DNA from 3 places in the Yoonia sp. 2307UL14-13 genome. Region 1 is predicted to be linked to each of the others. Evidence: riboswitches for the same ligand, from Rfam matches in the RefSeq annotation. Region 1 holds a riboswitch; each other region holds the start of a gene.
What was found. Region 1 has a riboswitch for thiamine pyrophosphate ahead of V8J85_RS04320 (TenA family protein). Riboswitches for the same ligand answer to the same signal wherever they lie in the genome.
Positions count from the first base shown of each region.

Region 2: linked by a shared signal. The riboswitch ahead of thiM (hydroxyethylthiazole kinase) and the one ahead of V8J85_RS04320 (TenA family protein) in region 1 are both predicted to bind thiamine pyrophosphate.
Region 3: linked by a shared signal. The riboswitch ahead of thiB (thiamine ABC transporter substrate binding subunit) and the one ahead of V8J85_RS04320 (TenA family protein) in region 1 are both predicted to bind thiamine pyrophosphate.

Region 1 is NZ_JBBIFZ010000001.1:833,263-835,530, reverse strand. Features, by position in the region: gene V8J85_RS04330 (Ig-like domain-containing protein) at 1-642, shown strand, start outside; gene V8J85_RS04325 (hypothetical protein) at 683-982, opposite strand; TPP riboswitch at 1,107-1,202, shown strand; gene V8J85_RS04320 (TenA family protein) at 1,253-1,942, shown strand.
Region 2 is NZ_JBBIFZ010000001.1:617,591-619,858, forward strand. Features, by position in the region: gene thiE (thiamine phosphate synthase) at 1-409, opposite strand, end outside; gene thiM (hydroxyethylthiazole kinase) at 406-1,194, opposite strand; TPP riboswitch at 1,242-1,337, opposite strand; gene V8J85_RS03225 (sulfurtransferase) at 1,389-2,268, opposite strand, start outside.
Region 3 is NZ_JBBIFZ010000009.1:69,835-72,102, forward strand. Features, by position in the region: gene V8J85_RS17900 (dicarboxylate/amino acid:cation symporter) at 1-1,015, shown strand, start outside; TPP riboswitch at 1,072-1,173, shown strand; gene thiB (thiamine ABC transporter substrate binding subunit) at 1,210-2,199, shown strand; gene V8J85_RS17910 (thiamine/thiamine pyrophosphate ABC transporter permease ThiP) at 2,175-2,268, shown strand, end outside.

The DNA of each region.
Region 1 (2,268 bases):
ACCGCTCAGACGGCCCAGAACCGCACGATCTATGTGGACGTTCTGGCCAACGACAAGGACGGGCACGGCAACAAACCGCAGCTTGTCGATGTATCCTATGACGGCAACACATCGCTGGTGTCGATCGTGGGCGACAAGATCAAGGTCAATCCGCTCAGCGCGCACCGCGACGACCGGACCGAGGAAATCATCTACACGGTCAAGGACGATCACGGGCAGACCTCCACCGGCACGCTGCGGGTCGATATCGGCAAGGGCGGCGGACAGCCCGCCCCCAAGCCACCATTGCCTGTCGATGATCCGGATCCGCTGGAATTCTACTTCGTCAATACCGCGACCGACAAGGTCATCGGCAAGATCGAAAATGGCGGCCAGGTCAGCGCCGCTGATCTGAATGGCCCGGTTTCGATCTTCGCGATGGATGTCGAGGGCGACGGCGTGGATGTCGGGGCTGTCCGGCTTTCCTATGAAGATCACACGCATCTTGAACGGGTCGAACCCTATGCGCTTTTCGGCAATTACGGCCATAACTACCTTGGCGGCACCGATTTCGAACGTGGATCACATACGGTCGACATCGATGTGCTTGGCGCGAACCGGCAGTTGATCGAAAGTTTCGACCTGATGTTCGAAGTCGTCTGACGTTACAACGACCCTGCCGATCATCGGCGGGGTCGTTCTCCTACCGCACCACGACCTTTGCAATCGCCGTGCCGATCATATAGCCCGACACGGCAAACAACATGCCAGCCAAACCACTCACCAATGCGCGATCATGATCGACGATCGATGATCCATCAATGAACTGATCGATCCCATATTGCGGAAAGATGCCGTTCGCTTTCAGCCATGAAAATACCGGGTTCCGCCACATTGTGAAATAAGCAAAAAATAGCGGCACAGCGACGATCGCCGTCACCGTGTTGACGACAGGCTTGCGTTCGCGTTTGCGGGCGGCGGTGTCGGATGGATTTTGGTACATAAGACGCATTGGCCATTATCCGCAGCGATGGGTCAACGGACAGCATGTGCAACGGACAGACCTGTTGTTTCCGGCACACATCGATTTCCGCTTTGACATCACGCGATCTTTCCGCTGAAACTCGCCGCGGCAACAGGGGCATCTGCGTCATGCGGATTGAGAAGCACCCTTCGAACCTGACCCGGCTCATACCGGCGGAGGAAGTTGCGGGTGGTGCGTCGCGTCAGATCACCGCCCCGCATTTCTCCGACCTGACAAGGAGGAATGACAATGACGACAGACAGCTTCACCCAAACCCTCTGGTCCGACACGGCGGACTTGCAAGAGGGTATTCGCATGATGCCTTTCAACGCCGAGCTGGCAGAAGGCACGCTCCCACCCGGGACATTCCGTGAATATATCATCCAGGATGCGCATTACCTCGAAGGGTTTGCCCGCGCGCTGGCGCTTGGCGCATCAAAGGCACCCGATGCGGACAGCATCGCGCAACTGGCGGGTGCGGCGAACGGTGCGATCGCGGTCGAACGGCAGCTGCATGCGGACTATATGGTGATGTACGGCGTCTCCCCCGCAGATTTTGCGGCCACACCCCCATCGCGCGCCTGCGATCACTATATCGGCTTTCTGATCCGGTCCGCCACGGTCGATCCGTTCCCGGTCGCCGTCGCAGCGCTATTGCCGTGTTTCTGGATATACCAGCGGGTCGGTGCATCGATCCATGCCAAAGCCGCGCAAGATCATCCTTACCGCGCCTGGATCGACACGTATGCAAGCGACGATTTCGCCACCGCAGTACAAGCCATGCTAGACCTCACCGACAGACTGGCGGCAGTCGCGGATGCACAGATGCGGGGCGCCATGCAGACGGCGTTCCGCCGATCATCCTGGCACGAATGGATGTTCTGGGACAGCGCCCATCGGCGGGCGGGATGGGACAAGGCGGTGACGCGCGCAGGGTAAAGCGACCGGTATTCAAACCGCTCCCGATGCTGGCGGCGGGGTCATGCCTTGATGCAAACAACTTCAATTTTCGCCATACAGGACTGCGACAAAAGCCCTAAAATCGAGCGATGTAGGGCACAGAGCTGCCTAAAAACTCAGTTAGAATTTGCGATGCCCGAAGCGGGCTTTGTTCGCGGAAAAAACGGCGTAACCCGATGTGCCAAGAGTGTCGGTCTGTTCGCTGTGGCATCGACGGCCTTCATATTGAGCGGCTAAGGCGATGTCGTTTAAGGTATAAGTGACGTTATCAACAGTATCTCGGTACGGATGTATCCCCGGCCAAA
Region 2 (2,268 bases), 220 kb from region 1:
CGTGGTCGGATTTCGAGCCGGTGGCGCGGATGGGGCCGACACCAAGATAGTCGACGCCATGTGCGGGGATCTGTGAAAGTTGTGCGGCGTTTTCGATGGAAAGACCCAGAACCATGTCTGGGCCTATTCTGGATCGGATTTGTGTCGGATCGCCGTCGGACTGACCGATATGCAAACCGAAGGCGCCAATGTGACGCGCGACCTCAACCCGGTCGTTGATGACCAGTTCCGATCCGAGGGCGGAGAGCCGTTCCCTGAGCGTTCGAGCGAGCCTTGCGAAATCTGCATCGGGGAGGGTTTTGTGTCTCAGCTGAACCCAACGGGCACCACCCCGCGCTGCCTTCTCGGCCTGGTCGAGGATCGGCAATGGCGCTTGGGGATCAGTGATGAAACATAGTTGTGGGATCATGCGGGAAGGATGCGCGCGCCGGCGTCAAGCTCGGTACCGCTGATGTTGTGCAGCGCATCGAGGAAGGCGGGCTGAAAACTGCCCGGTCCGGTTGCTGTTTCGGCGGCCCTTTCCCCCGCCAATCCATAATAGGCGAGGGCCGTCAGGGTTCCTTTGAACGGATCGTTCGTCGCGGCGAAAGCTGCGACCAGTCCTGTCAGGGCGCAGCCCAACGCGGTGACCTTCGGCATCAAGGGATGCCCGTTGGCGATGCGCGCAGCCCGGTGGCCATCGGTGACATAGTCCACTGGGCCGGTCACGGCGACGACGGTGTCGCGCGCCCGGGCCAATGCGCATGCGCCGTCTTCGGCGGCGGCGACCTGGTCGGCGCTATCGGCGCCACGACCCTGTGCCACGGCACCGGAGAGGGCGAGGATTTCAGAGGCGTTGCCGCGGATAACGGTCGGCTGGTGCTCAAGTAGCGTTGCGGCCACGTTTTGTCGAAAGGCCGTGGCGCCGATGGCGACAGGGTCCAGCACCCACGGCTTTTGCCGTTCATCCGCAGCTTTCGCCGCCTGCACCATGCAGTCGGCCCATTCCGCATCCAGCGTGCCGATATTGATGCTGAGCCCGTTGGCGATCCGGGTAAAATCCGCTCCTTCTTCGCGGGCATGCACCATCGCAGGGGATGCCCCGGCGGCGAGCATGACATTGGCCATGATGTTCATGGCGACGTAGTTGCTGATGTTCTGGATCAGCGGTGATGCCTGTTGCATCGCTTTCAGATGATCGGATGGCGTAATCATGTTGCCCCCTTTTTTGCTGACGGGGGAGGTGCGTCACCTCGTGCGTTGAGGGGGCATCCGCAACTTCCTCCGCCGGTATGAGCCGGTTCAGGTTCGAAGGGTGCTTCTCAATCCACGTTATGTGGATGCCCCTGTCGCTGGATCAGATGTGTCACAGAACGGCGCGGGGTGTCAAACGCCCGCGCCGATGATTGTCAAAGTGATGTCTTCATCCCGTACATCCGCCCGCCATCGCTTTGCCAGCCCTGAAGCGCATCGGGATAGTAGCGCACATTGGACAGACCGACGATTTCGGAGGCGTAGAACCACGATAGCGCGCTAAGTTCGCCTGTCTGGCAAATGCTGATCAGCATGCCGGTGTCAAAGTCGATGCCGCGGTCCCGAAGATCGGCGCGGAAGGCGTCTTGGGACCGCTCCGACAGACGTTCGACCGAAAGGTAGTTCGAGAAGAAACTGGCGGGAATGTATTGCGCCATCGGCATGCTGGTCAGTGGTCTGCCCGTTTCCGCCGCGCGTCGTACTTGCCCGTCAAGACGTGCATCGAGGATCGCGCCGTTGCTTTGTCGGGTGGTGACCCCGAAGATTTCCATGGGCCCGGCCCACCAGTCGTATCGATAGGTCACGTCGACGATGCCTGGTTGTGGTCTGGTATGTTCAGGCGTCAGCGGCAGGGCCTCGGCATCCCATGCCTTGAACCCGCCGTTGAGGATGGCGATTTCTTCCGCGCCTGCGGATTTCAGGATCCAATAGACGATCGCCGCCCGTCCGGATTGGATCGTGTGGTCAGAATGATTGTGGATGACGATCGGCTGGTCGAGTTGCAGGCCATTGTCGCCGAGAAACGCCTCCAACTCTGCCTCGGTCGGCGGTTGGCCGGGCCGTTCGGACGGGCCGCGCCAGTCGCTGAACGGCATCCAGACCGCACCGGGGATTGTACCATCACCAATATACTTTTCTTTCCGGATATCGATGACTTGGACATCGGGCCGTCGCTCAATGAGCGTATTGAGGACCATGGGTGTGATGAAAGGCGACCATACATCGCGGTTTTCGTCTTGCGTTTGCGCGGCGCCG
Region 3 (2,268 bases), on a different contig from region 1:
CATCGCGGTGGCGATCACACTCGCAACTCTGGTCGGCCCCGGCAAAGGGTTCGACATGACCGGAATCGACACGAGCGGTGTCACCGGACGCGAGGCACCGACGGTCTGGCAGGTCTTTGCAGCCATCGTGCCGACCAACCCGATCGCCGCCTTCGCCAATGGCGAGATGCTGCAGGTGATTTTCTATACCGTCATTCTGGGGATCGCCGTCTTGATGATGGGCGACGAGGCGAAACCATTCAACGCGGCGGTGTCCTTTATGAACGACCTGATGATGAAGGTCGTATCCATCGTCATGGCCTTCGCGCCTTACGGTGTGTTCTGCCTCATCGCGAAAACCTTTGCCGAACAAGGGATCGGTCTGTTCATCCCCGTGCTGGCCTACGTGATCACGCTGGTCGCAGCTTTGGGCATCCACCTGTTTATCACCTTGCCGGGTATGCTGAAGCTGTTGTCGGGGCTGAACCCTCTGACCTTCATGCGCAAGATGCGCTCGGCCCAGGTCTTTGCCTTTTCAACGGCAAGTTCGAACGCCACAATCCCCGTGACATATCGGTGCGTGACGGAACGTGTCGGGGTGAAGAAATCGGTCGCCTCGTTCTGCGTGCCTTTCGGTGCGACGATCAACATGGACGGGACGGCCATCATGCAAGGCGTCGCGACCGTGTTTCTCGCCAATGTCTACGGCATTGATCTGGGACTGATGGGTTATCTGACCGTGATCGGTATGGCTGTACTCGCCTCGATCGGGACGGCGGGCGTTCCGGGGGTCGGGCTGGTCATGCTGACCATGGTGCTCAGCCAGGTCGGGCTGCCGATCGAAGGGATCGCCATCATTCTGGGTGTCGACCGGTTGATGGATATGATCCGGACGGCGGTCAACATCACCGGCGATGCTGTCGTGACATCCATCGTCGCGAAGGGTGAAGGTCAGATCGACATGACGACCTTCGAAGACCCCGATGCCGGGATCATCGACGATCATGAGGTCGAGATACCGCACGCGGCAACCTGACTTGGAAAGGGGGCCGACAGCGCCCCCTTTTCATTCCTGAAATCCAACGATACTAAAGTGTCACCTCGGGGGGCCTTCCAAAGGCTGAGATGCAATTTCGCGGACCCGTTGAACCTGAACCGGTTAAGACCGGCGGAGGGAAGGTTTAGCGCGTAAGCTATCCCCCAATCCGCCCGTCGCATTTGGAGGATATGATGCCCAAGTTCACCTATCTGCCAGCTGTCGCGGGACTTGCTTTTGGTGCCACAGGCGCTTTGGCCGAAACCCCGGTGCTGCAAGTCCTGACCTATGACAGCTTCGTCAGCGAATGGGGCCCCGGCCCCGCGATCGAGGCCGCTTTCGAAGAGACGTGCGCCTGCGATCTGCAATTTCTGGGCGCGGGCGACGGGGCGGCATTGCTCGCGCGACTGCAGCTTGAAGGACCCCGGACCGATGCAGACATCGTGCTGGGCCTTGACACAAACCTGACTGCCGTGGCCCGCAAAACCGGCCTGTTCGCACCGCATGGCGTGGATGCCGCACTCGATCTACCCATTGACTGGGAAGATGCGGATTTCCTGCCGTTCGACTGGGGTTATTTCGCCTTCGTCGGCAACGCGGATGACCCAGCGCCCGCCTCATTGAAAGCGCTGGCCGAAAGCGACATCAAGATCGCGATCCAGGACCCCCGTTCATCCACACCCGGCCTTGGCCTTTTGATGTGGGTTAAAACGGCCTATGGCGATGACGCCGCCGAGATCTGGACCGGTCTGTCCGACAACATCGTCACCGTTACCCCCGGTTGGTCCGAGGCTTATGGCCTATTCGTAGATGGAGAAGTCGATGCGGTTCTGTCCTACACGACATCGCCTGCCTACCACCTGATCGCGGAAGAGGACCCCAGCAAGGTCGCATGGGCCTTCGACGAAGGGCACTACGTGCAGGTCGAGGTCGCGGGTAAACTCGCCGGGACAGATCAACCGGAATTGGCCGATCAGTTCATGGCATTCATGGTGTCCGAAGCCTTCCAAAGTGTCATTCCGACAACCAACTGGATGTATCCCGCGGTGACACCCGCAAGTGGGCTGCCCGATGGGTTCGAGACGCTGATCAACCCTGAAAAACCGCTTTTGCTGTCAGCAGAGGACGCAGCCGAAAAACGCGACGCGGCGCTGGATGAATGGCGCAACGCGCTGTCGCAATAGTTCCGCGTTGGCCCGGTGCGCTTTCGGGCGCGCTGGTGCTCGCGTTGACGCTGGGCACGCTCGCCGCCG